One region of the Azotobacter tropicalis genome, then DNA from elsewhere that is predicted to be linked to it. Evidence: predicted binding sites of a transcription regulator. Region 1 holds the regulator's gene; the other holds the start of a gene.
The links. Region 1 encodes FliA, which starts transcription of late flagellar genes. Its sites were predicted from a motif close to CTAAAGTTTNNNNNNNNNNNGCCGNTAA; they were not measured.

Region 1 (14,613 bases):
GCGCCAGGCCGGCGCCTTCACCTTCGCCCAGGACGAGGCCAGTTGCGTCGTGTTCGGCATGCCGCGGGAGGGTATCGCCCTCGGCGGAGCATGCGAGGTGGTATCGCTCGACTACATGGCCGAGCGGATTCTCAAGCAGGTGGCCGCTTCCGGGCGGGCACAGCGGGTTTGATCTTTCGACCGTTTCGTAGTCGCCAAGGAGAATTGCATGTTGGGTTTCTTGCGTAGCCTGAGTATCAGGGCGATCGTCACCACCACGCTGGCCTGTTTTGCCTTCCTGATCGGTATCGTCGCCGCGCTGGGTTACTTCAGTACCCATGGTGCCAACCAGGCGTTCGAAGAGCGGGCGCTGACCGCCACACGTTTCAATCTGGTGCTCCAGACCGATCTGTTTCGACTGAAATCCTTCACGCGCCTGCTGCTCGGCGGCAAGCTCGCCGCCAGTGCGCAAATCGACGATTCGGTCAGGGAGCAGTATCGGGCGGCGACCCAGAAATGGATCGATGGGGGGCGCAAGACGCTGGCGGACCTCGAGGCCATGCCTCCGTTCGCCGAGGAGAGGGGGCGCGAACTGTTCGGACTGGCGATTGCGAGCCTCAACGAGTCTCTGGCGGGAAGCGAACGGCTGCTGGAAGCCTGGAGCGCGGGGGATGGCGCGACCTTCAACCGGCTCGAAATAGACATGACGGAGCGGCTGGCGCCAAAGACCTTCAAGGCCGTGGCGGATATCACGGCCTATCTTGCCATCGAGGACGATCGGCAAAAGACCGAACGTCGCGACGAGATCGTGATTTCCGCCACCCTCGGTGGGCTCGCGCTGATCGTCGCCCTGTTCCTGATGCTGGCCCTGCGGGCGATGCTGATGGGCTTCGTGGTCCGCCCGGTGACCGAGGCGGTGGGATACGTGCAGCGTCTGGCGCGGGCCGACCTGTCGCAGCCGATCCCGGTGACCTCGGGCAACGAGATCGGCCAGCTGCAGGCGGCCATGCGCGAGATGCAGGAGAGCCTGGTGCGGATCGTCGGCAGCGTGCGCGCCGGCAGCGGCTCGATCCTGGTCGGCGCGCAGCAGATCGCCAGCGGCAACGCCGACCTGTCCTCGCGCACCGAGCAGCAGGCGGCCTCGCTGGAGGAAACCGCGGCGAGCATGGAGCAGTTGACCGCGACGGTGAAGCAGAACGCCGACAACGCCCGCCAGGCCAGCGCGCTGGCCAACGACGCGTCGGGCACCGCCGGGCAGGGCCGCGAAGTGGTCGGCCGGGTGGTGGAGACGATGCGCGAGATCAGCGACAGCTCGCAGCAGATCGCGCAGATCGTCGGGGTGATCGACTCGATCGCCTTTCAGACCAACATTCTCGCCCTGAACGCCTCGGTGGAGGCGGCGCGTGCCGGCGAGCAGGGCCGCGGCTTCGCGGTGGTGGCCGGCGAGGTGCGCAACCTGGCGGGTCGTTCGGCGGAGGCGGCGCGGGAGATCAAGGCGCTGATCGAGGCCTCGACCAAGCGGGTCGGCGACGGTTCGCAGCTGGTCGAGCAGGCGGGCCGGACCATGGAGGAGGTGGTGAAGGCGGTGCACCGGGTGACCGACATCATCGACGAGATCTCGGCGGCCTCGCACGAGCAGAGCGAGGGGATCGGGCAGGTGAACACGGCGATCGCGCAGATGGACGAGGTGACGCAGCAGAACGCGGCGCTGGTGCAGGAGGCGTCGGCGGCGTCGTCCTCGCTGGCCGAGCAGGCGCGGCATCTGGAGGAGGCGGTGGCGGTGTTCCGGCTGAGTGCGGAGCAGCAGCGTGCGCAGCCGCAGGAGAGCCGGCTGGAGCGGAGTGCCGGAGCGCCGGCGGTGCAGGCTCGCCGAGCGGAGCAGCACAGGCCGGCAGCGGCGAAGGAGCGCGCCAGGCCGGTTGCGGCCGTCGCCGAGGAGCAATGGGAGGAATTCTGATTGAGGTGCCTGGCAGGCCGGGCATGAACGAATCGTGCCGGGGCACAGGCTCCGGCCACGGCTCTAGCAGGCTGGTACGCACGGGTGTCAGCCGGGCCGCAGGAGATGATCCTGATGCCAATGAGATGTGTCGCTTGCAAGCAAAATTTTAAGTTTTAAGAAGGCAGTCGCCCCGGGCGGGCGTAGCGGCCCCGATTGCAAGGCTGTACCGGCAGCCAATGAGGAGATATTGATGGTGGGTTTCTTGCGTGGTTTGAGTATAAAGGCGGTGGTCACCGCTACCCTTGGCTGTTTTGCATTGTTGCTGGCCATAGTCGCCGGACTGGGGTACGGGGGGACCAAGCTGGGTGACCAGGCCCTCGTGGACCGCACCCGAACCGCGACCCGGATCGATCTGTTGCGTCAGGCCGACATGCTGCGCCTGAAGGCCTTCGCGCGTCTGGAGGCCTACGGCAAGATGAACCTGGTCGCCCAGGTCGCGCTTGCGGAGCGGCAGAAGCAGCAGGCCGAGCTCCACGAGCTGATCACCGACGCCGGCAAGACCCTGGCGGACTTACAGGCTATGCCGTCGTTCGCCAAGGAAGACGGGCGCAAGCTGCTCGAGAAGGCTGCCGTGAGCCTGGCCGAGTCGCTGGAGAGCCTCGATCAGCAACTGCAGGCCTGGGCAAAACTCGACACCACGGCTTACGACCACCTCGAAAACGACATGATGTTCAAGAGCGGTCCGCAGATCGCTAAGGACATAGCGGACACCATGGCCTACCTCGAGGCCCATGGTGAGCGTCAGTTGGCCGACTATCACTCCAGCCTGATGACCTTCGCCGTCATCGGCGGCATCTCCCTGGCCTTCGCCCTGTTCCTGATGCTGGCCCTGCGGGCGATGCTGATGGGCTTCGTGGTCCGCCCGGTGACCGAGGCGGTGGGATACGTGCAGCGTCTGGCGCGGGCCGACCTGTCGCAGCCGATCCCGGTGACCTCGGGCAACGAGATCGGCCAGCTGCAGGCGGCCATGCGCGAGATGCAGGAGAGCCTGGTGCGGATCGTCGGCAGCGTGCGCGCCGGCAGCGGCTCGATCCTGGTCGGCGCGCAGCAGATCGCCAGCGGCAACGCCGACCTGTCCTCGCGCACCGAGCAGCAGGCGGCCTCGCTGGAGGAAACCGCGGCGAGCATGGAGCAGTTGACCGCGACGGTGAAGCAGAACGCCGACAACGCCCGCCAGGCCAGCGCGCTGGCCAACGACGCGTCGGGCACCGCCGGGCAGGGCCGCGAAGTGGTCGGCCGGGTGGTGGAGACGATGCGCGAGATCAGCGACAGCTCGCAGCAGATCGCGCAGATCGTCGGGGTGATCGACTCGATCGCCTTTCAGACCAACATTCTCGCCCTGAACGCCTCGGTGGAGGCGGCGCGTGCCGGCGAGCAGGGCCGCGGCTTCGCGGTGGTGGCCGGCGAGGTGCGCAACCTGGCGGGTCGTTCGGCGGAGGCGGCGCGGGAGATCAAGGCGCTGATCGAGGCCTCGACCAAGCGGGTCGGCGACGGTTCGCAGCTGGTCGAGCAGGCGGGCCGGACCATGGAGGAGGTGGTGAAGGCGGTGCACCGGGTGACCGACATCATCGACGAGATCTCGGCGGCCTCGCACGAGCAGAGCGAGGGGATCGGGCAGGTGAACACGGCGATCGCGCAGATGGACGAGGTGACGCAGCAGAACGCGGCGCTGGTGCAGGAGGCGTCGGCGGCGTCGTCCTCGCTGGCCGAGCAGGCGCGGCATCTGGAGGAGGCGGTGGCGGTGTTCCGGCTGAGCGCGGAGCAACAGCGTGCACAGCCGCAGGAGACCCGGCTGGAGCGGAGTGCCGGGGCGCCGGCGGTGCAGGCTCGCCGAGCGGAGCAGCACAGGCCGGCAGCGGCGAAGGAGCGCGCCAGGCCGGTTGCGGCCGTCGCCGAGGAGCAGTGGGAAGAGTTTTGAGTGGGGCGACCGCCCGACAGGTCGATGACGAAGGGGCGCTTTCCGTGCCCCGTTTTGCATGCCACGGCGGGTGTCGACGAACTGCCCGCCCTTGATTGCGAGGGGACCATAAATGACCGACAAGAACATGAGCATCCTGGTGGTGGACGACTTTCCGACCATGCGCCGGATCGTCCGCAGTCTGCTCAAGGAACTGGGCTTCAACAACGTGGAGGAGGCCGAGGACGGCCAGGACGCGCTGAACAAGCTGCGCGGGGGCGGTTTCGAGTTCGTGGTGTCGGACTGGAACATGCCCAATCTGGACGGTCTGGAGATGCTCAAGCAGATCCGCTCCGACGACGGGCTCAAGCACCTGCCGGTGCTGATGGTGACTGCCGAGGCGAAGAAGGAGAACATCATCGCCGCGGCGCAGGCAGGCGCCAATGGCTATGTGGTCAAGCCTTTCACCGCCGCGACCCTGGAGGAAAAACTGAACAAGATCTTCGAAAAACTGGGTAAATGAACTCGGGGGAGGAGGCAGGTCCATGAGCGCCAACGAGCTGAACGGGGCGGGTTGCAGCGCCAACCCCGAGGATTTGATCCAACGTATCGGTCAGCTGACCCGGATGTTGCGCGACAGCATGCGCGAACTGGGGCTGGACAAGGAGATCGAGAAGGCGGCCCAGGCGATCCCGGATGCGCGCGACCGTCTCGGCTATATCGCCGCGATGACCGAGCAGGCTGCCGACCGGGCGCTCAACGCCGTCGATCGCGCCCAGCCGATCCAAGACGAACTGGCTGAGGGGGCGAAGGCGCTGGACGAGCGCTGGCAGGCCTGGTTCGCCGATCCGCTGGAGCTGGATCAGGCCAAGGCGCTGGTCACCGACACCCGTGCCTATCTGGCTGCCGTGCCGCAGCTGACCCAGGCCACCCAGAGCCAGCTGCTGGAAATCCTGATGGCCCAGGACTTCCAGGACCTGACCGGCCAGGTCATCAAGAAGATGATGGAAGTGATCCAGGAGATCGAGCACCAACTGGTCCAGGTGCTGATCGACAGCGTGCCCGACGGCGACGAGCAGGCGGTCCTGAAACGCCTGGCCGAGGCCGAGTGGGAGCCGGTCGACGATCACAAGAAGCTGCTCAACGGGCCGCAGATCAAGCCCACTCCGGGCGATGCGGTGGCCAACCAGGATCAGGTCGACGATCTGCTCGCGCAGCTCGGCTTCTGAGGAGCGCTGCCTCCAACCTTCGACTCATCGCGAACAGGGACTGGGCTCCCCCTCGCTCCTACAGGCCGGACGCGCCTTGCAGGAGCGAGCTCGTTCTCGATGTCTTGGCTTCGGTTCCGTAGGATGGATGGCCACCCCGTGGAAAATTCGCGCAGCGATTTTCCACCGCGGCGATCACGGTGGGAAAGGCCTTCGGCGGCCGTTTCCCAGCTTACCGACCAGCGTGGGTTCGGCGATGGGTTTGATTGCCTGTGCCAATCGCGACATAAGCACGGAATTCGTTGTGCTGTTCGGGTGATGGCCTTTCGGTACGGCCATGCAGAATGGCCGCCGTTCATCTGCACGAGTCGCCAGCGGCGCACCGGTGGGCCATGGCTGACGAGAGCAGCGATCAGGAAAAGACCGAAGCGGCGAGTCCGCGACGCCTGGAAAAAGCCCGGGAAGAGGGACAGGTCGCCCGTTCGCGCGAGCTGACCACCTTTCTGCTGCTGCTGAGCGGTGTGGCGGCGCTTTGGGGGATGGGCGGGGTGCTCCGTGAGCGGCTGGCCCAGGTCATGGAGCAGGCCCTGCTGTTCGAGCGCACCCAGGCCTTCGATACGGCCCGCATGCTGGCGCGTTTCTGGGAGCTCGGCGAGAGCACGTTGTTCGCGCTGCTGCCGCTGTTCCTGCTGATGGCGGTGATGGCCTTGGTCGCGCCCTCGCTGCTCGGCGGTCTGCTGGTTTCGGCCAAGGCGCTGCAGCCGCAGCTGGCGCGACTCAATCCGCTCAAGGGCCTCAAGCGGATCTTCTCGACCCAGGCACTGGCCGAGCTCGGCAAGGCGATCGCCAAGACCGTCCTGGTCGGCTGGGTGGCGGTGTTTTTCCTGAGGAAATACAGCGGCGAGCTGATGGCGCTGTCCGGCATGCCGATCCACCAGGCGCTGGCCGATGCTATGCGTCTGATCGCCCTGTCCTGCGGGATGATCGTGCTGGCGCTGATCCTGGTGATCGCCCTGGACGTGCCCTACCAGCTGTGGAGCCACGCAAAGAAGCTGCGCATGAGCAAGGAGGACCTGCGCCAGGAACACAAGGAGTCGGAGGGCGATCCCCACGTCAAGGGGCGCATCCGCTCGCAGCAGCAGGCCATGGCACGCTCGCGGATGATGAGCAAGGTGCCGACGGCCGACGTGATCGTCACCAACCCTACCCGTTTCGCCGTCGCGCTCAGCTACCGGGACGGAGAGATGGGGGCGCCGCGGGTGGTCGCCAAAGGCACCGACGCGGTGGCCGCGCGCATCCGCGAGCTGGGCGGCGAGCACGGCGTGCCGCTGCTGGAGGCCGCGCCGCTGGCGCGGGCGCTCTACTACCACGTCGATCTCGACCATGAAATCCCGGTCGAGCTGTATACCGCCGTGGCCGAGGTGCTGGCCTGGGCCTACCGCCTGCGGCGGGTGCGCGAGGAGGGCGGCGAGATGCCGGAAACCCCGCGCGACCTGCCGGTGCCGGCAGGCATGGACGAGCGCATCCGGCGCGACAAAGAATCCGAGGAATCGCAGACCTGATGAAAGCACTGACCGATCTACTGGGCCAAGGCTCCTGGCAGGGGCGGGCGGATTTCAAGTTGCTGGCCGGGCCGGTGCTGATCATCCTCATCCTGTCGATGATGATCCTGCCGCTGCCGCCCTTCGTCCTCGACCTGTTCTTCACCTTCAACATCGCCCTGGCGATCATGGTCCTGCTGGTAAGCATGCTCACCGAGAAGCCGCTGGACTTCGCCGCCTTCCCGGCGATCCTGCTGTTCACCACCCTGCTGCGTCTGTCGCTGAACGTCGCCTCCACCCGCGTGGTGCTGATGGATGGCCACCAGGGCACCGGCGCCGCCGGCAAGGTGATCGAGGCCTTCGGCGAGTTCCTGGTCGGCGGCAACTTCGCTGTGGGCTTGGCGGTGTTCCTGATCCTGGTGATCATCAACTTCATGGTCATCACCAAGGGCGCCGGACGTATCGCCGAGGTGGGCGCGCGCTTCACCCTCGACTCCATGCCCGGCAAGCAGATGGCCATCGACGCCGACCTGAACGCCGGCCTGATCGGCGAGGCGGAGGCCCGTCAGCGGCGCCGCGAGGTGGCCCAGGAAGCCGAGTTCTACGGCTCGATGGACGGTGCCAGCAAGTTCGTCCGCGGCGACGCCATGGCCGGCATGGTGATCATGGCGGTGAACATCGTCGGCGGCCTGCTGATCGGCATGCTGCAGCACGACATGGCCTTCGCCGACGCAGCCCATACCTACGTCATGCTGACCATCGGCGACGGCCTGGTGGCGCAGATCCCGGCGCTGGTCATCTCCATTGCCGCCGGTGTCACCGTCTCGCGGGTGAACACCGAGCAGGACGTCGGCCAGCAGATGCTCGGCCAGCTGTTCAGCCGGCCGCAGGTGCTGATGCTGGCCGCCGCGGTGATCGGCCTGCTCGGCCTGGTGCCGGGGATGCCCAACTTCGTTTTCCTGCTGTTCACCGCGCTGCTCGCCGGCCTTGGCTGGTGGCTGAGCAGGCGCGAGCAGGAGCGGCTGGTCGAACAAGTGGTCAACGAGGTGCCTGTGGCCAGGATGGAGGCCCCGGAGGCCAGCTGGGACGATGTGCAACTGGTCGATACCCTGGGCCTGGAAGTCGGCCACCGGCTAATTCCGTTGGTGGACAACCGCCAGCAGGGCGAGCTGCTGGCGCGGATCAAGAGCGTGCGCAAGAAGTTCGCCCAGGACATCGGCTTCCTGCCGCCGGTGGTGCACATCCGCGACAACCTGGAGCTGGGCCCGAACGCCTACGTGATCACTCTCAAGGGCGTGGAGATTGGTCGTGGCGAGATCCATCCGGGCAAGTGGCTGGCGATCGATCCTGGCCAGGTCAGCGGTCGCCTGGAGGGCGTCGCCACCACCGATCCGGCCTTCAACCTGCCGGCGACCTGGATCGATACGAGCCTGCGCGAGCACGGGCAGATCTACGGCTATACGGTGGTCGACGCCAGCACGGTCACCGCCACCCACCTCAACCACCTGCTGCACCGGCATGCCGGCGACCTGCTCGGACGCAGCGAGGTGCAGCGCCTGCTGGATAAGCTCGGCGAGGAGAACAAGGCTCTGATCGAGGAGGTAGTGCCCAAGCTGGTCCCGCTCAGCACCCTGCAGCGCATCCTCCAGGCCCTGCTGGAGGAGGACGTGTCGATTCGTGACATGCGCACCATCCTCGATGCTCTGGCCGAGCATGCCGCCGCTCATCCGGGCGATGTCCAAGAATTGACTGCCTTGGTGCGCGTGGCGCTGGGGCGGGCCATCACCCAGCAGTGGTTCGGCAGCCGCAGCGAATTGCACGTCATCGGTCTCGACCTGCAGTTGGAGCAGGTACTCCTGCAGGCGGTGAACAACGGTGCCCTGGAGCCGGGCCTGGCCGACAACCTGATGCAGCAGACGGAAAGTGCCCTGGCCCGCCAGGAAGCCAATGGCGAACCGCCGGTGCTGGTGGTGCCGCACCGGCTGCGCGCGCTGCTCTCGCGCTTCCTGCGCCGGCGCCTGCGCCATCTGGTGGTGATGTCCCTGGTGGAGTTGCCCGACGACCGCGCCCTGCGCGTGACCAGCCTGATCGGAGGGAAATGATCCATGAGCATCAGACGTTTCGTCGCGGCCAGCAGCCGCGAGGCCATGCGCCAGGTACGCCAACTTCTGGGCGAGGACGCCCTGATCCTGTCCAACCGTCCCGTCGCCGAAGGCGTGGAAATCCTCGCCCTGGCCGAGGAGGAGCAGCAGGCTGTCCAGGCCGCCGCTGCCGCATCTCCGACCGCTCCCGTGGACCATCGACAGACGGCCGGTGTCGCCCCGCCGGGGCGGTCAGCCATGTCCGTGCCGGCAGCGGATGCCGTCGACTTCGCCGCTCTTGGCCAGCGTCTGCTCGACGAGATGCAGGACATGCGCGCCTTGCTCGACCGGCAGATACAGGCTCCGGCGGCGAGCGGCGGCTGTCGCGGGCCGCTGCGCCAGCGTCTGCTGGGCGCCGGTTTCGGTCCCTGCCTGAGCGACGAGGTTCTCGCCGGCCTGCCGGTCGAGCTGGCCAGCGGCTCCGCCGCGGCACCCGCCCTGCAGGCCTGGCTGGAGCGCCAGTTGGAGGTGCGCCTGCCGGTGCTCGAGGACGAGGCTGGTCTGCTCGACGAAGGCGGGGTGATCGCCCTGGTCGGTCCCACCGGGGTGGGCAAGACCACCACTGCTGCCAAGCTCGCGGCGCGCTACGTGATGCGCCACGGTGCCAGCCAGGTGGCGTTGATCAGCACCGACAGCTTCCGCATCGGCGCCCACGAGCAACTGCGCATCTACGCTCGCCTGCTCGACGTCGAGGTGCACACGCTGGCCGCCGTCGCGCCGCTGGAGCCGCTGCTCGCCGGCCTGGCCGGCAAGCGTCTGGTGATCATCGACACGGTCGGCATGAGCCAGCGCGACCGGCGCCTGCTCACCCAGATCAACCAGCTCGGCGCCGCCGGGCGGCCGGTGAGCTTGATGCTACTGCTCAACGCCGCCTGCCATGGCGACACCCTGGAGGAGGTGGTCGGCACCTACCAGCGTGCCGCCCTGGCCGCCGGCACCCGGCTGCGCGACTGCATCGTCAGCAAGTGCGACGAGGCTGCGCGGCTCGGCCCGGTGTTGGACATCCTGATGCGCCACGGCCTGCGCCTGAACTACCTGTCCAACGGCCAGCAGGTGCCGGAAGACCTGCAGCCAGCCGAGGCCCGGCCGTTGCTGCAGCAGGCGCTGGCGGTCAGCCAGCCGTCGCCGTTCGTTCCCGAGGTCGGGGCTGACGGCGCCGGGCGGCGCCTCGACAGCTGGTCCCGCGGCCTGGTCGGCCGTGGCCGCAGCCTGACGGCCGCGCTCGAAGGGCTGCGCCGCGAGCTGGACGGCTTCGCCCTGCTAGAACGCGCCTGGCGTCTGGCCGCCCTGCCGGCCAGCGTGCAGGGGGAGCGGCTGGCCCGGCTGCTGGAGGTGTGCGACGACGAATCCGATGAGGACGGCGCGCGGCAACTGCTCTGGGGCGGTGGCAAGCCGGTGCCCGGCGCCACCTGGAGCATGCCGCTGCTGAGCCTGGACCCGGAGGGGCGTCTGCAGATGCGTCCCTGGCTGGCCCATCGGCTGCCGAGCGGGCACGAGCAGCGTCTGGACTGGGCCTTCGAGCGTCTCAGGGCGCGCCGCCATCTGCTGCCGGCGGTGCCGGAGGGTGGACTCCTACGCGCGCTGGCGCGGCTGCGCAGCCCCTGGATCGGCGCCGCCAGGTCCGGTAATCGGGTCGAGTTCCAGGGCGAGCGTCACAGCTTGGCCCGGCTGGCCGCCGTCGCCGAGCCCCATGACAGTCTGCAGCTGCGCCACCGCGGCCAGCCGCGGTGGCTGGAGCTGCAGCATCTGCCGGTCAGTCTGCGTGCTGCCGGCGAGCGCGCCGGAGACGCGATGTCCTGGCCGGTCGAGGCCTGGTTCGGCACCCTGCGCGATGGCGACAGCGGCCAGTCGCTCGGCCAGCGGCACTGGCTGGCTTGGTCGTCGGAGCCAGGCCGCCGGACGCTCGTCGAACAGGCCGACGGGGTATGCCTGCTGCTGGCCTGCGACGATCTGCCGGCGCTGACCCAGCGTGCCTGGCAGGCTCTCGGCGAGGTCCAGGGAGCGCCGCAGACGGAGCTGCGGCTGTTCTTGGCCGCCGCGCTGGCTGCCGGCGCCTGCCGTCTGGATCGGTCCGCCGAGGACTGGGCGATGGATCTGCGCGCCCGGCTGGCCGGACTGGGCAGCGGGCGGCGTCTGCGCGGTCCCGCCCAGCAGCTCGATGCTCTGCTGCATCTATTGGTCGCCGGCGATGCCTTTCGCCAACTTGGCGGCGAGTTCGGGCACTGATGGCCGCTGCGGAGGATGGCGACGGCTTCGGCCCGCTCGACCAGGCCGCCGGGCTGCGCCGCTGGGCGGAGCAACAGGGCGCGGGCGGTGGGGAGCTATCCGCCGCCGCGCTGTCCTCAGGCTCTCCCGAGGCGCCGCGCCCGACCCTGATGGTGGTCGGCCTGCCGAGCGGTGCGCAGCGCCAACGGCTGGAACGGGTGCGCCGGACCCTGCAGCGATGGCAGGCCAACGGCCATGCCTGGATCGGCGATCCGGCCCGCTGGCAGTTGGTCGCCCTGGATGCGGACAGCCCGCACCTGCACACCTTGGCCTGCCAGCAGCCGCGCTGGGCCCTCTGGGTCGAAGGTGATCCGGACAGCTTCCGCCGCGCCTATCAGTGCCTGCGCCGCCTGCGCGAGGGCGGTGGGCCGAGCCGGTTGCTGGTGCTGCATCCGGGGTTCGCCTCGCACGCGGGACTGCTCGACAACCTGCGCCAGGCCGCGGGCGCCTTCCTCGAGATCGAGTTGCTGCTGCTGGCCGAGCGGCCGAGGGGGCACGGAGGATGAGCGGGCGCGACCGACTCGGGGCGTTCGTGCTGAGCGGGCTTCTCGGCCTGCTGCCAGTCATGCCGGCATCCGTTGCGGAGGCCGCGCCGGGCAGCTGGCAGGCACGGATTCCCGGCTTGCGCCTCGCGGTACCTGGCCGGGAGAGCGCATCCGTCCCCCTGCCGCCGCCGGATCTTGCTTGGCAGCGGCGCCTTGCCGGGGTGCGCTGGAGTTTCGAGCTTCCGCTTGGCGCGGCAGTTCGGGCTTGGCTCTGCCATCCGGAGCGCTGCATCGAGCTGCCCCGCAGCCGGGGACGCAGTTCCGCGCTGGCCGGGCTGGATGCCGGGCAGCCGCTGCAGTTCCGCTTTCGCCTGGCGCCGCATGCCGAAGCGCAGCAGGTCGAGGAAATCGAACTGCTCGTCGAATATCGCTGAGCGGGGGCTCAGCCGGTTCGCAAAGCCCGGAATAGCCCGTTTCCCCGGCGACTGTTCGGGGCTTTCAGGGTTCCTCCGCAAGGCGAGAATGCCGAGCGGAGAGCCTCCGTTCGGCCAGGGCCGGCCCCGGCAGAGTCGGATGGGACAGGCCGTCTTTCGTCAGCTCCAGGTCAGTGGAATGTATACGGCACAGGGCAAAATCAGACAGCGCGACCTGCTCGAGCAGCATCTGCCGCTGGTGCGCCGGCAGGCTCTGAACCTGCAGACCAGGCTTCCGCCCAGCGTCGAGCTGGACGACCTGATCCAGGCCGGCACGGTCGGTCTGCTCGACGCCTTGTCGCGCTACGACGCCGGTCAGGGCGCCAGCTTCGCCACCTTTGCCAGCCAGCGTATCCGCGGCGCGATGCTCGACGAGCTGCGCAGTCGCGACTGGGTGCCGCGCAGCGTGCGACGCAATGCCCGAGCCCTGGAGAACGCCCTGCGTCAGCTCGAGCAGCGCCTCGGCCGGCCCGCCGAGGAGCGCGAGATCGCCGCGGCCATGGGGCTGGAGCTGGCCGAGTACCGGCAGTTGCTGCTGGACAGCAACGGCAGCCAACTGCTGGCCATCGACGAGCTGGGCGAGGACGAGGTGGACGCGATGAGCGTCGGACACTATGCCTCGCCCTTCGCCGAGCTGGCCGAGGGGCGTGACATGGAGCGGCTGGTGCAGGCCATCGAGGCGCTTCCGGAACGGGAGAAGCTGGTGCTCGGCCTGTATTACCAAGAAGACCTCAATCTCAAGGAAATTGGCGCCGTGCTGGGCGTCAGCGAGTCGCGTGTCTGCCAGTTACACAGTCAGGCGGTGGCCCGCCTGCGCAAGGGGCTGGCCGGATAGCCGTCATATGCCGGCCTGTCGCGGTCGGCGCAAGAGCATCAGAACAGGGCGCCGACAGGGGAGGACGCCGGGCAGATCATGAAAATGGCACAGACCGACGATGCCTATGCACGCATCGACAATCCAGACGAGTGTCGTGCGTTGCTCGAGCAGTTGTGCGAGCGGGGGGGCGCCCAGCTGGAGGGACTCGCGCCGGACAGTCCGTCCGTGCCCGTCCTGCTGATGGAGGTCGCCGCCGGGAGGCGGCTGATCCTGGACCTGACCACGGTACCCGCCGTGGCCTCCCATCTGGAGGCGGGGCAGGCGTGGCGGCTTGCCGGGTGGGTGGCTGGAACCCAGTTGCGCAGCGCGCCGCTGGGCATGTGGCAGCGGCTGGCGGTAGCGGGCCGCGTTCAGCTGGCCTGTACCTGGCCGGAATGGCTGGAGACTCGGCATCGGCGGAGCACTTTTCGCGCCAAGCTCAACGCCCACATGGTAGTGGATGTGGAGGTGCAGATGGGGGCTGGCGACCGTCCCTACCTCGGGCGCCTGCGGGACCTGTCGCTGGGGGGCTGCCAAGTCGAGCTGCCGGCCAGCGCCGCCCCTGATCTGCAGGTCGGACAGGATCTGCAGCGGCTCGGTTTGCGCTTTCCCAATGGTCAGCAGCTGGAGCTGAGTGGCCAGATTCGCCATCGTCGGCTCAATGCCGGCTGGCAGACGCTTCGCTTCGGCTGTGCCTTCGCTGCTCTGGGGGCCGCGGAGGAGCGGCGGCTCTGGTTCTATGTGCGGGAGATCGAGCGGGAAAGCGCCCGCAGCGGCACGGAGGGCGATCCTTCGCGCATGCCCTCGTCGCTGTTCGTTCCTGCGAGCGAGGCGGCGCCCGGCGCCCAGCGTCCGCACGGGCTGGATTATGCGACGCCGATGGCCCGGCGTCTGGCGCGTCTGGCGGTGTACCTCAACGGTCTGCTGGTGCAGTTGCAGCAGGGGAGCGAGATCGACCCGGCACAGCTGTCCTGGCATTGCGACTTTCTGCTCGGCTTGCTGAACGAGGAGCGCGAAGCCGTGCTGTTCGCGGTGAATTGCCTGGTGGACGATCCGCCGCTGATTCAGCATTGCATCGCCGTGGCCACGCGCCTGAGCGACTTGGCCCGCAGTCGTGGCCTGCCGCCCGATCTGGTCAAGAGCATCTGTGCCTGCGCTCTGGTCCACGATCTGGGAAAGGGACTGTTGCCGCCTTCGCTGATGCGCAGCGACTCCTTCGACGATGGGCAGCGTGCGGCCTTCGCGCAGCATGTGCCGCTGCTGCGCGAGCGGCTGGTGCGCTGCAAGTGGCTGGCCGAGGCGGTGATCCGGGGCGTCGTCGAAGAGATCAACGAGCGTCTCGACGGCAGTGGGTACCCGCGGAGCCTGGGCGCCGAGCAACTTGGCGAGCTGGCGCGGATCGCCGCCGTCGTCGATGTGATCGACGCCATGGGACGGGCCCGCCCGGATCGCACAGAGCAGACCATCAGCAGCGTCTATCGTCAGTTGATCGGCCGCGAGGGGCAACTCGACAAGCGCTGGTGCCAGTATTACGCACGGCATTTCGGGCTGGTCCCGATCGGTTCGCTGGTGCGATTCAGAGAGGGCGGCCTGGGCTGGGTCGAGCGCCTCGACCGCAAGGGTGCCATCCTCCAGGTCCGCTTGACCGATCAGCCCTCCCTGCGTGGCGCGACCCTCAGTGCGCCTATTTCGGGGAGCGAGCTGGCCGCTCTGGGCGCCATTGAGGGCATCGTCCTGCCTGAGGCGAGCTGCTGAGAAACTCTAAGCGC
Region 2 (14,613 bases), 2.1 Mb from region 1:
GTTCCTCACCCCCTCGGAGAAGTACTCCTACATCTCCTCCACCCTGGTCCGGGAAATCGCCGCACTGGGCGGCAACATCGACCAGTTCGTGCATCCGGCGGTGGCCGCCGCCCTGCGCGAGCGCTTTCGCACCTGAGGCCGCCCTCGCCGACTGCCCGGCGGGACGTGCACTGCGGGCGCCGATACGGCACAATTCGCCCCCTGTCGTTGTCCCCAGTGCCGCAGCCCCGCCTGCGGCAGGAGCCCTGAATGTCCCTGAAGATCACCGACGATTGCATCAACTGCGACGTCTGCGAACCCGAGTGCCCGAACGGCGCCATCTCCCAGGGGGAAGAGATCTACGTGATCGACCCCAACCTGTGCACCGAATGCGTCGGCCACTACGACGAACCCCAATGCCAGCAGGTCTGCCCGGTGGATTGCATCCCGAAGGACGAGAACCACGTCGAGAGCCGCGACGAGCTGATGCAGAAGTACCTGATCATCACCGGCAAGGCCTGATCTTTTGCCCGGCGACGGAGCGCCCGCCGTTCCCTTCCGCCTCGGCCGGCTCCTCGCCGGCCTGGCGCTGCTGGCCCTCGCCGCGACGGCTCAGGCGCAGGCTCCGGTTCGCGCCGTCCTCGCCACCCCCCATCCCGAAGCCGGCGCCGCCGGCCGGGAAATCCTCGCCGCCGGCGGCAACGCCTTCGACGCCACCGTGGCCATCGCCGCCAGCCTGGCGGTGGTCGAGCCCTACGGCTCCGGCCTCGGCGGCGGCGGCTTCTTCCTGCTGCGCGAGGACCGGGGCGAAACGCCGGCTCGCTACCGCTTCCTCGACGCCCGCGAACGCGCGCCCCTCGCCGCCCACGCCGAGCTCTACGTGCGCGACGGCCGCGCCCGGCCCGAGCTGTCCCGCGACGGCGCCCTGGCCGCGGCGATCCCCGGCCTGCCGGCGGCGCTGGTCGAACTGGCCGAGCGCCACGGCCGCCTGCCGCTGAGAGACAGCCTGGCGCCGGCGATCCGCCAGGCCCGCGACGGCGTTCCCGTCGACCGCGTCTACCGGCAGCGCGCCCAGTTCCGCCTGAGCGCCCTGCGCGACGACCCGGAGAGCGCCCGGCTGTTTCTCGCCGACGGCGCGATCCCCGCCGAAGGCCACCGCCTGCGCCAGCCGGAGCTGGCCGAGATCCTCGAGCATCTTGCCGAACGGGGCCAGGACGGCTTCTATGCCGGCCCCGTCGCCGAACGGCTGGTCGCCGGAGTGCGTGCCGCCGGTGGCATCTGGAGCCGGGAGGATCTGGCCCGCTACCGGGTGGTCGAGCGCCAGCCGCTGCGCTTCGCCCTCGCCACGAGCCGCGAACTGATCGGCGCGCCGCCGCCCTCGGCCGGCGGCATCGCCCTGGCGCAGAGCCTCGGCATGCTCAAGCAGTTGCCCTGGCAGGCGGCCGACCGCGTGCAACGCGCCCACTATGTAGTGGAAACGCTGCGCCGCGCCTTCCGCGACCGCGGCCTGCTCGGCGACCCGGACTTCGTCGCCAACCCCGTCGAGCGCCTGCTCGCCCCTGCCTACCTGCGCGACCTGGCCGCCGGCATCGACCCGCAGCGGGCCACCCCCAGCGCCAGCCTGAAGCCGGCGCCGGCCTGGCGCGAGGGCGAGCACACCACCCACTTCGCCGTGCTGGACACCGAGGGCAACGCGGTGGCCGCCACCCTGTCGATCAACCTGCCGTTCGGCGCCGCCTTCGCCGTGCCGGGCACCGGGGTGCTGCTCAACGACGAGATGGACGACTTCGCCGCCGACCTGCAGGGCAGCAATGCCTACCGGCTCGCCGCCAGCCCGGCCAACACCGTCGCCGCCGGCAAGCGCCCGCTGTCGAGCATGAGCCCCACCTTCATCGAAGGCGCCGACGACCTGGCCGCTTTCGGCACCCCCGGCGGCAGCCGCATCCCCGGCATGGTCCTGCTGGCCGTGCTGGACTACCTCGACGGCCAGCCGATCCAGCGCTGGCCGGCGCTGCCGCGCTACCACCACCAGTACCTGCCGGACGTCGTCGAGCACGAGCCGGAGGCCTTCACGGCCGCGGAAATCGCCGAACTGCAGGCGCGCGGCCACCAGTTGAAGGAGCGCGAACCCTACGGCAACCAGCAGGTGCTGCGCTGGGACAAGCGCAGCGGCGCGGTCGAAGCGGCCAGCGACCCGCGCGGCCTGGGCCGCCCGGACTACCTGCCCGCCCGGCGCTGAACCACGTCCGCCCGGCCGCTGCGGTACGCCCGTGCTGGCATCCGTGCCGGCACTTGCTTAGCATGGCATCCATCCGTATCCAGCCCGTAGCCGCCCGAACCATGATCATTCGCCGCTCCTGCCCGTCCCTTCGCCGCCCGTTCCCGGCCCATTGCCGGAAGGAGCGTGCCCGATGAAAACCTTCCTCGACTGGTCCGCCTACAAGGACGCCGGCATGGGCGACGCCTATGCCGACATTCCCAGACACGGCGGCGACTTCGCCAAGGCGGTGGCGGTGTGCATCAACAGCCGCCAGTGCGAGGCCGAGGGCAAGCAGGTGATGTGCCCGAGCTTCCGCGTCAGCGGCAACGAGCACCTTTCCACCGGCGGGCGGGTGCGCCTGCTCAAGGCGGCGCTGAACAGCGAGCTGGCCGAGCAGGCGCTGGCCGATCCCGCCCTGGCCGAGGCCATGGACCTCTGCGTGGCCTGCAAGGGCTGCAAGCGCGAGTGCGAGGCCAACGTCGACATGCCGCTGATCAAGGCCGAATACCTCGCCCAGCGCGTCGCCCGCGAGGGCCTCGGCTGGCGCAGCCGGCTGTTCGGCCACACCCCGCGCTGGCTGCACCGCGCGCCCTGGCTGAAACCCCTGGTGCGCCTGCGCAACGCCAGCCCGCTGCTGGCCCGGCTGTCCGAGCGCCTGTTCGGCCTGGCCGCCGGCCGCGCCCTGCCCGAGCCGGCGGCCAAGCCCTTCGCCGCCGCGCCGGCCGATGCCACGCCCGCCGAAGGCCTGCCCGAGGTGGTGCTGCTGATCGACACCTTCACCCGCCACTTCGAGCCGGGCATCGCCGAGGCGGCGCTCGCCGTGCTGCAGGCCGGCGGCTACCGGGTGCGGATCGCCGAACCGGAAGGCAGCGACGGCGAGCCGACGCGCGCCCTGTGCTGCGGCCGCACCTACCTGGCGCAGGGCATGATCGACGAGGCGCGCAGCGAGGCCCGCCGCCTGGTCCAGGCGCTGCTGCCCCACGTGCAGGCCGGACGCACCGTGGTCGGCCTGGAAGCCTCCTGCGTGCTCGGCCTGCGCGACGACGCCCAGGCGCTCGGCCTCGGCGAAGCCGTGGAACAGGTGGCCAAGCACTGCCTGCTGTTCGAGGAATTCCTCGCCCGGGAAGCCACCGCCAAGCGCCTCGACCTGCCGCTCAAGGCCCTGGCCGGCAGCGAAACCCTGGTCCACGGCCATTGCCACCAGAAGGCGGTGGGCGCCATGAAGTCCATGCGCCGGGTGCTCAAGCTGATCCCCGACCACGAGTTCAGCCTGATCGAATCCGGCTGCTGCGGCATGGCCGGCACCTTCGGCATCGAAGCCGAACACGCCGAACTGTCGGCGAAGATGGCCGAACAGGCGCTGATGCCGGCCCTCAGGGAAAAACCCGCGGCGCGGGTGGTTGCCAACGGCTTCTCCTGCCGCCACCAGATGCGCGCCCACGGCGATCAGCGCCCCCGCCATCTGGCCGAGCTGCTGCGCGATGCGCTGGCGGAAAAGGCCGGCTGAAGCCATCCGGAAGGCCTTTCGTACGGCGGCAACGGCGCAGTCTTGCCCCGTGCGGGCCGACAGAAAGCCCCATGGGACAGGGGGTGGCGAAACGGCGAGGAAGAAACCGCCATTGCGCACAGCGATCCGGTCGCATGGGCCGGGTCGAAACATTTTCGATGGCGCGTCTGCCCAGGGGGCCAGCGATGGCGAATCTTCGCATCCTGATTGTCGTCTTGCTCGCGGTGCTGGCCGGATGCTCCACGTCGGAGCGCACTTCCGAGCGGCCGCCGGTGATTCCGGAAAGCACCTGGCAGCAGGTCGACAGCGACATCGTCGCCGCCTCGCAGGACGCGACAAGGCAGACCACGAATTACGCGCGCGAACTCATGGCCGAGTGGATGGACCTCGTCTACCGGCGCACCGATACGGAATTCATCCCGTGGTTTTCCGGCTACTGGACCCGGCAAGCGCTGTCCATGCGGGTGACCTGGTACAAGCTGAACGCCGAACGGAAGGAAGAGGTCGTGGATCGCCTGGCCCTCTACTTGCAGGAGCAATACCAGGATCGCGTGCTGAAACCGGTCGCCAAGGAGATCGATCCCGACCGGGTCATGGAGAAGGCGACGAAGTTCTACATCCAGCTCCTCGGCGAGCTGCTGCGGAAAATCCCGCCGCGCCACGGTATTCCCCAGGACCAGTTCGACCGCCGGCTCAAGGACATCCCCGCCGTCGCGCTGGCGTCACCCAACGGCCACAGCGCCTCGCTCCACCAGCTCCTCCATGCCGACCCCGTCGACCGGTTGCCGGCCTATGCGGCCCTGATCGCTCGAATCCGCCAGGCTGCGGCCGACGCCGCCGGGCAAGGCCGGACCTCGAACGCAGGCATCTCCTCGGTCGCCAGGCGGACCAGCGAAAAGCTGACGGCCGAGCTCGCCACCAGCGGTGTCGCCAGCGCCTTCGCCGCGGCGGTCGGCCGGGCGGCAGGCATGGCGATCTCCCTGGGCGCCGCAGGGTTCAACAGCATCATGCACGAGAGCGAACGTCCGAGAATCGAGGCACAGCTGCGCAAAAGCCTGAACGACGCCTTCGACGAAGAGTGGCTGGCCTTGATGCGCAACCCCGACACGGGGGTGCTGGCGGGGGTCCAGCACCTGGCCGGACAGATCGAGGGAGGCCTCGCCCACACTACGCTGCCGGCCCGGCTCGGGCCGACGGCTCTCCCGCCAGGCGGGCAAGCCCTTCAACGCGGCAATACGGGCGACGCGGTTCCCGGCCAGCCGTGGTAACGCTCATGCATGTCCCGATGCGAGCGGCTGGCGGGCATCTGCCGAGCCGGGCAAACGCGCGGCTGGAACCGGCGTGCTACGCATCCGCCAACCGCGCCCTCACCCCCCCGATCGCCTCCCCAACCCTCCGACCGAACGCCGAATCGCCGCGACAGGTCATGATCAGCCGGTCGGTGGCGCGGGTCATGGCCACGTAGAGCAGGCGCGCCTCGTCGGCCTCCTCCTCGCCCTGGGTCGGCAGCTCGCCCAGCCCGGGAATCAGCACCAGACCGAATTCCAGGCCCTTGCTCGAGTGCATGCTGACGAGCTTGACTGCGTCCTCCGCGCCATACAGCGCGCCGCGGCCCTGGGAGGAGACGCCCGACGCGTAGGGAAGGCCGGCCATGCCCAGCACCCGCTCGGCTTGCCGGGCCTGGGCGTTGCTGCGGTAGATCACCGCCATGTCGCTCAGCGCCCGGCCCTTGCCCTGCTCGTCGCGCAGGCGCTCGACGACGCAGTTCCACTCCTGCCAGTCCGATTCGCAGTGCAGCAGTTCGGGCAAGGGGCCGCGTCGCCCGGCGCTTTCCGGCGCCACCACGGGCACGCCGTCTTCGGCGGCCTCGCGCCCGTTCAGCAGGTCGCTGGCAAAGGCCCGCGCCACGGACAGCACCTCCAGGGTGTTGCGGTAGTTGAGCCTGAGCACGGTGGTGCGGCCGGGAGCCTGAATGCCCACGCTGGCGAAGCTGAAGTCCAGGCCGCGCCGGCCGCCCTTGCCGCGATAGATGGATTGCGCATCGTCGTAGAGCACCAACAGCGAGTTGCTGTCCGGGTCGACCATCCGCACCGCCAGCCGGAACCAGTCGGGTTCGAAGTCGTGGCCCTCGTCGATCAGCACCGCCGCGTACTGGCCGCAGGGAATCCGCCCCTGCGCCACGCCGTCGGTGGTGTAGTCCACCATCAGCGCCATCTTCTTGTCGGTAGGCAGATTCGGGGCCGGCAACTTCTGCTTGTGCTCCACCAGCAGCTCGCGGCACCAGGCGTGGAAGCTGCGCACCCGGACCTTCCCGCCCAGGCCGCGCTCGTCCATCACCTGCTGCAGGCGACCGGCCAGCGACCGGTTGAAGCAGAGCACCAGGATCGGCTTGCTCGCCACTTGGGCCAGCTGCGCGCAGCGGTAGCCGAGGATCATGGTCTTGCCGCTGCCGGCGGGGCCGTGGATCACCCGGTGGCCCTCGCCCAGCGAGCGCGCCAGCTGTTCCTGCTGCAGGTCCATCACCTTGATCAGCGACGGCAGCGGCGCGTCCTCTTCGGCGAACAGCCCGAACTGCCCCGGCTGCGCGTTGACCCGCACCTCCGGGTAGAGGTGGTAGCGCACCCGGTCGATCTGCGGCAGCGACAGCCGGCAGGAAAAGACCTGGTGGAACATGTCCCACAGGCGCTGCTGGAAAGCTTCGGGCTCGACCGATTCGGTCATCTCGTCCTGGCAGATCACCCGCTGCGGGTCGAGCACCTCGGCCAGCTCGGCCGCCTCGAACTGCCTGCGAGTGATCCCCGCCAGCACCACGCCCCAGCCGTAGGGCATGATCAGCTTGCCGGCATGCGGCGAACCGGCCGCCTGCTTCAGCGCCGGGTCCTTCTGCAGGGTCACCGCCACTTCCAGCGCGTAGACCCGCGCCTGCGCCATCGGGTTGCTCAGCGACTTGAGCTTGCCGCCGTCGACGATCTGCGCCTTGCCGCGGTCCATGCTCTGGATGGTCTCCAGCTTCCAGTCCTTGACCTCCAGCACCAATACCCGCGCCGCGGATGCAGGATGACGAAATCCGGCTGCAGCGCCTTGGGCCCGACCGGGACGTTGAACCAGCACAGGTAGTCGTCTTCGAGCTTCTTCTCCAGGCGCTCGGCGAGCCGCCGCTCGCCCGGGGTGTCGAAGCGGCAGGCGGAACGGACGGGAAAGAATTGGGCCATTTGCGTTGCCTTTTCCGTGGCGTGCCCGCGGACACGGGTCAGATCGTGGAGGATGGCGGGCGTGCGCAGCACGCACTTGAGGGTGGCGCATGATATCAGCAGGCCACTATCACCTCGACGGCCATTGCCCATGACCGGCCTTCGCCGGTACGCGACTCGGCCTGGGACGCCGGCGATTTTTCGCGCGCGTACCGCAACCGCCGCAGCCGTCGCATTGCCAAAGCAGGAGAGCCTCGACGATTCGGAGAACCATGCGCCAGAAGCCTCTTATCCCCCGTGCCGCGGCCCCGCAGGAACCCTGGGCCGCCCTGAAGGCCTCGCGGCATCGGGGCCGCGGTACGCTCGGGCTCGTCCTGCTGCTCGCGCTGGCCGGCTGCGGCACGCAGCGCCCCGAGGAGCCGCGCCCGACCGAAGTGCGCGCGCAGATCGTGCGGCTGCTACCGGCCAGGGTCCCCGACCGCGAAGGCTGGGCGACCGATATCTATGCGGCCTTCGCGGCGCAGGACATCGCCCCGACCCGCGAAAACCTGTGCGCGGTGCTGGCCGTGACCGAGCAGGAGTCGACCTTCCAGGTCAACCCGCCGGTGCCGGGGCTGGCCAGGATCGCGCGCAAGGAGATCGAGCGCCGGGCCGACCAGTTGCACGTCCCGGAGTTTCTGGTGCGGGCCGCCCTGAATCTCGACTCGCCCAATGGCAAGAGCTACAGCGAACGCCTGGGTGCCGTGCGCACCGAGCAGGAGCTGAACGCGATCTTCGAGGACTTCACCGGCATGGTGCCGCTGGGCCGGCAGCTGTTCGGCAGCCTCAATCCCGTGCGTACCGGCGGGCCGATGCAGGTCAGCATCGAGTTCGCCGAAAGCCGGGCGAGCGGCTATCCCTATCCGGTCGCAGGCTCGATCCGCCACGAGGTGTTCAGCCGCCGCGGCGGCCTGTACTTCGGCATCGGCCACCTGCTGGGCTATCCCGCCAACTACGACCGGCCGCTGTACCGTTTCGCCGATTTCAATGCCGGCTGGTACGCCAGCCGCAATGCCGCCTTCCAGAACGCCGTCAGTCGCGCCTCGGGCATTCCCCTGGAACTCGACGGCGATCTCATCCTCCACGGTTCCTTCACGCCGGGAGCCACGGAGCTGGCGGTGCGCTCGCTGGGCAAGAAGCTGGACATGGGCGACACGGCCATCCGCCGCGCCCTGGAACAGGGCGATCGCCTCGACTTCGAGGACACCAGGCTCTACAAGCGCGTGTTCGCGCTGGCCGAACGGCTGGAGGGCAAGGCGCTGCCGCGTGCGGTGCTGCCGGGCATCAAGCTGCAGAGCCCGAAGATCACCCGCAACCTCACCACCGCCTGGTTCGCCAAGCGGGTCGACGAGCGCCACCGGCGCTGCATGGCGCGCGCCGCGGGCGGCGGCAAGAAGAAGTAGCGGCAGCCGCCGGCGAACGGCTCAGTCCTGGCGATAGCCGCTGGTGGTGCAGCCGAGGCAGCGCACGAACGCCTCCCGGCCCGGATCGACGACCAGCGCCTGCCCGGCCTCCTTGACGTTGCCGCCCAGCGCGGTGAACGGCAGGCTGATCACGAAGGCCGCCGTGCCGATGAGGGTACCGGCGATCAGAAACGGCCGGGCGACCAGCAGGTCGCCGAGCATCGCATAGGCCGGCGGCGCCTCGAGGGTGTAGCCAGGGTCGCCACTGACATTGGATTGCTCGACCTCGGCGTGCGACCCGTACGCCGGCAGGGTCGAAAGGCCAGTGGTCAGCGCCAGGACAAGGGCGAGCGAGCGAAGCGGAGACATGCGGCGGTCCTTCATCGGGATTTTTGGCAGAGCCGCGACTATAGCAGCGCCCCCGGCACGGCCGGCGTGACGGCCATCAATCGGCGAAGATCGCGGCCGGGCGCCCGTTCAGCGCTGGCAGCGACCGCAGTAGACGCTGGCGCGCTGACCGAGGCGCACCTCGTGCAGGGTGCTGCCGCACACCTTGCAGAACTCGCCGCCGCGCCCGTAGACCAGCAGGGTCTGCTGGAAGTAGCCGGGCTTGCCGTCGCCGCCGACGAAGTCGCGCAGGGTGGTGCCGCCGCACTCGATGGCCTCGGCGAGGATGCGCCGGATCTCGCCGGCCAGCCGCTCGTAGCGCGCCCGCGAGACCGAGCCGGCGGCGCGGCGCGGATCGATGCCGGCGGCGAACAGCGCTTCGCTGGCGTAGATGTTGCCCACCCCGACCACCACCGCGTTGTCCATGATGAACGGCTTGACCGCCAGGCTCTTGCCGCGCGACAGCCGGTACAGGCGCTCGCCGTCGAACGCCTCGCCCAGAGGCTCTGGGCCGAGCCGGCGCAGCAGCTCGTGCGCCAGCGGATCGAGGCTCCAGAGCAGCGCGCCGAAGCGCCGCGGATCGGTGTAGCGCAGCGCCAATCCCGACTCCAGCAGGATGTCGACATGCTCGTGCTTTTGCGCCGGCAAGCCGCCCTCGACCAGCCGCAGGCTGCCGGACATGCCCAGATGGCCGATCAGGGTGCCCGCCTCGGCGCGGATCAGCAGGTACTTGGCACGGCGCTCCACCGCCTCGATGCGCTGGCCGGACAGGCGCACGTCGAGGTCCTCGGGGATCGGCCAGCGCAGCCGGCGTTCGCGGACGACGACCCGCTCGACGCGCTGGCCGACCAGATGCGGGGCGATCCCGCGGCGGGTGGTTTCGACTTCGGGCAGTTCGGGCATGGCGGCACGGCAGGCGGAAAAAAGCGGGCACCGACCATAACAGGAAGGCCGCGGCGCGAAAATCCCGCGCGCCGACCGGAGGCAGAACTTTGCCGGCAGGGATGGTCGGATTCCTTGTGAACCCCGCGCCCGCAGGCGCCCCATTCACCGCTCAGGAGGTACCCCGATGACGCAATCCCTGAAAGGCAAACGCGTGGCTTTCCTGGTGACCGACGGGTTCGAGCAGGTCGAGCTCACCGGTCCCAAGGAGGCCCTCGAACAGGCCGGTGCCCGGACCCTGATCGTTTCGGCGAAATCGGGCCGGGTGACCGGCTGGAACCACACCACACCCGCCGACCATTTCCCGGTCGAGCGCACCTTCGACGCCCTGCGCATCGAGGACTGCGACGCGCTGGTGCTGCCGGGCGGCGTGGTCAACGGGGACAACATCCGCCTGGACGAGATGGCCCAGGAGCTGGTGCGCGATGCGGCCCGCGAGAACAAGCCCATCGCCGCGATCTGCCACGGCGGCTGGCTGCTGATCTCCGCCGACCTGGTCAAGGGCAAGACCCTGACCAGCTGGCCGTCGCTGCGCGACGACATGCAGAATGCCGGCGCCACCTGGGTCGACCGGCCGGTGGTGGTCGACGGCCAGCTGATCACCAGCCGCAAGCCCGCCGACATCCCGGCCTTCAGCCAGGCGCTGATCGACAGCCTGGGCGGCAAGGCCGAGCACGTCTCGGCCGCCTGACTCCCTCAGAGCTCCCGGGCAGAGGCCGGGGGCCCTTTTCATGGGCGCCATCGGCAGCCCGCCGCCACCGGCCGGCAAAAGATCCGGCAACTCTGCCGGAAAACCTCTCAAGGACACAGGATAGCGGCCGATCTAAGGGGGACTCTCAGCCCATGCCAGGAGACCCCTCCCGATGCTCTCCCGCCGTCCCATCGGTGCCCGCCTGGGCATCGCCTTCGGTACCCTCGTGCTGCTCCTCGTCTCGGCCAGCGCCTTGGCCCTGTACGGCCTGGGCGCTTTGCGCGACTCGGCCGAAGCGCTCGACCGCAACGCCAAACTGGCGCTGAACGCCGACCAAGTGCGCCTGCTGGCCCTGGAGGAGCGACGCTTCGAGAAGGACATGTTCATCAACCTGCGCGACACGGCGAAGGTGCAATCCTACAAGGACCGCTGGGACGCGACCCTGCAGAAGCTGCAGGAAGCCCTGCAGGCTGGCCGGGGCCAGGCCCCCGATGCGGAGCTGGTCACGCTGTACGATGCGTCCGCCGCGGCCCTGGGGGGCTACGCCAAAGGGCTCGAGGCGGTCTACCAGCGCCTCCGGGCGGGCGAGTTCGCCGACACGGCCGCCGCCAACGGCGCCATGGGCCAGTACAAGAACGAGATCTACCAGCTCGACGAGGCCGCCGCAGCGATCGACCACCAGGCCGCCGAGCACATGACACAAGCCCGGCAGCAGGTCGCCGAGCGCCTGAACAGCGCCCTCGTCAGCCTGCTCGGCTTCGCCGCCCTGGCCCTGCTGATCGCCGTGCTGATGGCCCTGTACATCACCCGCAGCATCACCGGTCCCCTGCAGCGGGCACTGGCGGCGACCCGCCGGGTGGCCGAGGGTGACCTGACCCAGGACCTCGCCGGGCATGTCCATGACGAGACCGGCCAGTTGCTCAATGCCATGGACGAGACCAATCGCAAGCTCTCCGACCTGGTCGGCTCCCTGCACCGCGGCAGCGAAAGCGTCTACCGCCGCGCCCGGGAAGTCTTCCACGGCAGCCGGGAACTGGCCGCGCGCACCGAGGAACAGGCCAGCGCTCTGCAGCAGACGGCCGCCAGCATGGAGCAGATCAGCGCCACCGCCCGGCAGACCAGCGAGGCCACCGAACAGGCCAACCGGCTCGCCGCCACCGCCGCGCGCACCGCGCAGAGCGGCGGCCAGGACGTGGAGCGCAGCATCCTGCTGATGCGCGAGCTGGCCGACAGCTCGCAGAAGATCAACGACATCATCGGGGTCATCGACGCGATCGCCTTCCAGACCAACCTCCTCGCCCTCAACGCCTCGGTGGAAGCGGCCCGCGCCGGCGAGCAGGGCCGCGGCTTCGCCGTGGTGGCCGCCGAGGTGCGCAACCTGGCCAGCCGTAGCGCCACCTCGGCCCAGGAGATCCGCGGCCTGATCGAGGCCATCGGCGAGAGGATCAGCGAAGGCGCCCGCCAAGCCGAGTACAGCGGCCGGAGCATCCGCGACGCGGTGGATGCCATCCACCAGCTCGCCAGCCTGATGGAGGAAATCTCCGCCGCGACCCGCGAGCAGCGCAGCGGCTTCGGCCAGATCAACAGCGCCATCGGCCAGCTGGACGGTACCACCCAGCAGAACGCCGCCCTGGTGGAGCAGTCCCGCGCCGCCGCCGCCGCCCTGGAGGAACAGGCGGCAGAAATGCAGCAGCGGGTGGCCGTCTTCAAGACACGCGAGAGCCCTGCGGGCCGCACGCCGGCAATGGCCTGAGGCGCACAGGCGGCCACAGGCCGGCGCACAGGGGTGCGGTGGCCGGGCCGGGCTGGCTAGAATCGCTGCACGCCATCCTCGGGAGATTCGTGTGCAGCCAGCCATCGCCATCCATGGCCTGTCCAAGACCTATGCCTCGGGCTTCACCGCGCTGCGCGACGTGAACCTGGAGATCCGCCGCGGCGAGATCTTCGCCCTGCTGGGGCCCAACGGCGCGGGCAAGACCACCCTGATCAGCATCGTCTGCGGCATCGTCAATCCCAGCGCAGGCCGGGTCCTGGCCGACGGCCACGACATCGTCGCCGACTACCGCGCGGCGCGCGCCCGGATCGGCCTGGTGCCGCAGGAGCTGTCCACCGACGCCTTCGAGAGCGTGTGGAGCACCGTCAGCTTCAGCCGCGGCCTGTTCGGCAAGCCGGCCGATCCCGCCTACATCGAGAAGCTGCTGCGCGAGCTGTCCCTGTGGGACAAGAAGGACAGCCGCATCATGGCCCTGTCCGGCGGCATGAAGCGCCGGGTGATGATCGCCAAGGCGCTGTCCCACGAGCCGCAGATCCTCTTTCTCGACGAGCCCACCGCCGGCGTGGACGTGGAGCTGCGCCGCGGCATGTGGGACATGGTGCGGCGCCTGCGCGAGAGCGGCGTCACCGTCGTCCTGACCACCCACTACATCGAGGAAGCCCAGGAGATGGCCGACCGCATCGGCGTGATCCGCCGCGGCGAGCTCATCCTCGTGGAAGAGAAGGACGCGCTGATGACCAAGCTCGGCAAGCGCCAGCTGACCCTGACCCTAGGCGAGCCGCTAACGCGGATTCCGGACTCGCTGCAGACCTACCGCCTGGAACTGTCGGCCGATGGCGGCCAGCTGGTCTACACCTACGACAACCGCGAACACGGCGGCGACATCGCCCGCCTGCTGCAGCGGCTGGGCGAGGCCGGCATCGAATTCAAGGACCTCAGCTCCTCGGAAAGCTCCCTGGAGGAAATCTTCGTCAGCCTGGTGCACTCGCCCTCATGAATCTCTACGGCATACGCGCGATCTATCTCTTCGAAATGGCCCGCATGCGCCGCACGCTGATGCAGAGCGTGGCCTCGCCGGTCCTCTCCACCGCCCTGTACTTCGTGGTGTTCGGCTCGGCCATCGGCTCGCACATGGTGAGCATCGACGGCGTCAGCTACGGGGCCTTCATCGTGCCCGGCATGATCATGCTGGCCCTGCTCACCCAGAGCATCTCCAACGCCTCGTTCGGCATCTACATGCCGCGCTTCACCGGCACCATCTACGAGATCCACTCCGCGCCCATCTCCTACATCGAGATCGTGCTGGGCTACGTCGGCGCGGCCGCCAGCAAGTCCATCCTGCTCGGCGCCATCATGCTGGCCACGGCGCGGCTCTGCGTGCCCTTCGAGATCGAGCACCCGCTGTGGATGGTCGCCTTCCTGGTGCTGACCGCGGTCACCTTCAGCCTGCTCGGCTTCATCATCGGCATCTGGGCCGACGGTTTCGAGAAGCTGCAGATCATCCCGCTGATGATCGTCACGCCGCTGACCTTCCTCGGCGGCAGCTTCTACTCCATCGACATGCTGCCGCCGTTCTGGCAGACGGTGTCGCTGTTCAACCCGGTGGTCTACCTGATCAGCGGCTTCCGCTGGAGCTTCTACGGCGTGGCCGACGTCAGCCTGCCCCTCAGCCTGGGCATGACCGCGCTGTTCCTGGTCCTGTGCATGGCCGGCGTGCGCTGGATTTTCCGCACGGGTTATCGGCTGAAAAGCTGAACCGGGGCCACCCTCCGCTATACTCCGCGCTTTTTGCGAGAGTGCCCCATGTCCCTGCCCAGCCTGCGACTGAAAGCCAACGCCGAGCGCCGCCTGCGCGCCGGCCACCTGTGGGTCTACAGCAACGAGGTGGACGTGCTCGCCACCCCGCTGACCGCCTTCCAGGCCGGCGACCAGGCGATCCTCGAGGCGGCCGGCGGCAAGGCCCTCGGCATCGTCGCGCTCTCGCCGAACAACCTGATCTGCGCGCGGCTGATCTCCCGCGACCTCAAGCATCCGCTCGACAAGTCGCTCTTGGTGCACCGCATCAACGTCGCCCTGTCGCTGCGCGAGCGGCTGTTCGACGCGCCCTGCTACCGCCTGGTCTACGGCGACTCCGACCTGCTGCCCGGCCTGGTGGTGGACCGCTTCGGCGACCATCTGGTGGTGCAGCTCGCCTCCGCCGCCATGGAGCGCCACAAGGACGCGGTGGTCGAGGCGCTGGTGCAGGTGCTCAAGCCGCGCGGCATCCTGTTCAAGAACGACTCCAGCGCCCGCGATGCCGAAGGGCTCGGGCGCTACGTCGAGACCGCCTTCGGCGTGGTGCCCGAGTGGGTTTCCCTGGAGGAGAACGGCGTGAAGTTCGAAGCCCCGGTGCAGGGCGGGCAGAAGACCGGCTGGTTCTACGACCACCGCCTGAACCGCG

Region 2: a site for FliA is predicted at 10,506-10,533, ahead of Atro_RS15350 (methyl-accepting chemotaxis protein). Genes of this name have one in related genera too.

The regions. Positions count from the first base shown of each region.
Region 1 is NZ_AP046059.1:787,939-802,551, reverse strand. Features, by position in the region: gene Atro_RS03535 (protein-glutamate methylesterase/protein-glutamine glutaminase) at 1-172, shown strand, start outside; gene Atro_RS03530 (methyl-accepting chemotaxis protein) at 209-1,936, shown strand; gene Atro_RS03525 (methyl-accepting chemotaxis protein) at 2,169-3,896, shown strand; gene cheY (chemotaxis response regulator CheY) at 4,009-4,398, shown strand; gene cheZ (protein phosphatase CheZ) at 4,421-5,104, shown strand; gene flhB (flagellar biosynthesis protein FlhB) at 5,476-6,645, shown strand; gene flhA (flagellar biosynthesis protein FlhA) at 6,645-8,726, shown strand; gene flhF (flagellar biosynthesis GTPase FlhF) at 8,730-10,991, shown strand; gene Atro_RS03495 (hypothetical protein) at 10,991-11,536, shown strand; gene Atro_RS03490 (flagellar protein FlhE) at 11,533-11,949, shown strand; gene Atro_RS03485 (RNA polymerase sigma factor FliA) at 12,128-12,823, shown strand; gene Atro_RS03480 (PilZ domain-containing protein) at 12,902-14,599, shown strand.
Region 2 is NZ_AP046059.1:3,249,507-3,264,119, reverse strand. Features, by position in the region: gene coaD (pantetheine-phosphate adenylyltransferase) at 1-136, shown strand, start outside; gene Atro_RS15400 (YfhL family 4Fe-4S dicluster ferredoxin) at 250-501, shown strand; gene ggt (gamma-glutamyltransferase) at 506-2,218, shown strand; gene Atro_RS15390 ((Fe-S)-binding protein) at 2,391-3,746, shown strand; gene Atro_RS15385 (hypothetical protein) at 3,932-5,014, shown strand; gene Atro_RS15380 (DEAD/DEAH box helicase) at 5,091-6,779, opposite strand; gene Atro_RS15375 (hypothetical protein) at 6,797-7,051, shown strand; gene Atro_RS15370 (DUF1615 domain-containing protein) at 7,267-8,379, shown strand; gene Atro_RS15365 (multidrug transporter) at 8,401-8,748, opposite strand; gene mutM (bifunctional DNA-formamidopyrimidine glycosylase/DNA-(apurinic or apyrimidinic site) lyase) at 8,857-9,669, opposite strand; gene Atro_RS15355 (type 1 glutamine amidotransferase domain-containing protein) at 9,836-10,399, shown strand; gene Atro_RS15350 (methyl-accepting chemotaxis protein) at 10,572-12,152, shown strand; gene Atro_RS15345 (ABC transporter ATP-binding protein) at 12,244-13,170, shown strand; gene Atro_RS15340 (ABC transporter permease) at 13,167-13,928, shown strand; gene Atro_RS15335 (class I SAM-dependent rRNA methyltransferase) at 13,977-14,613, shown strand, end outside.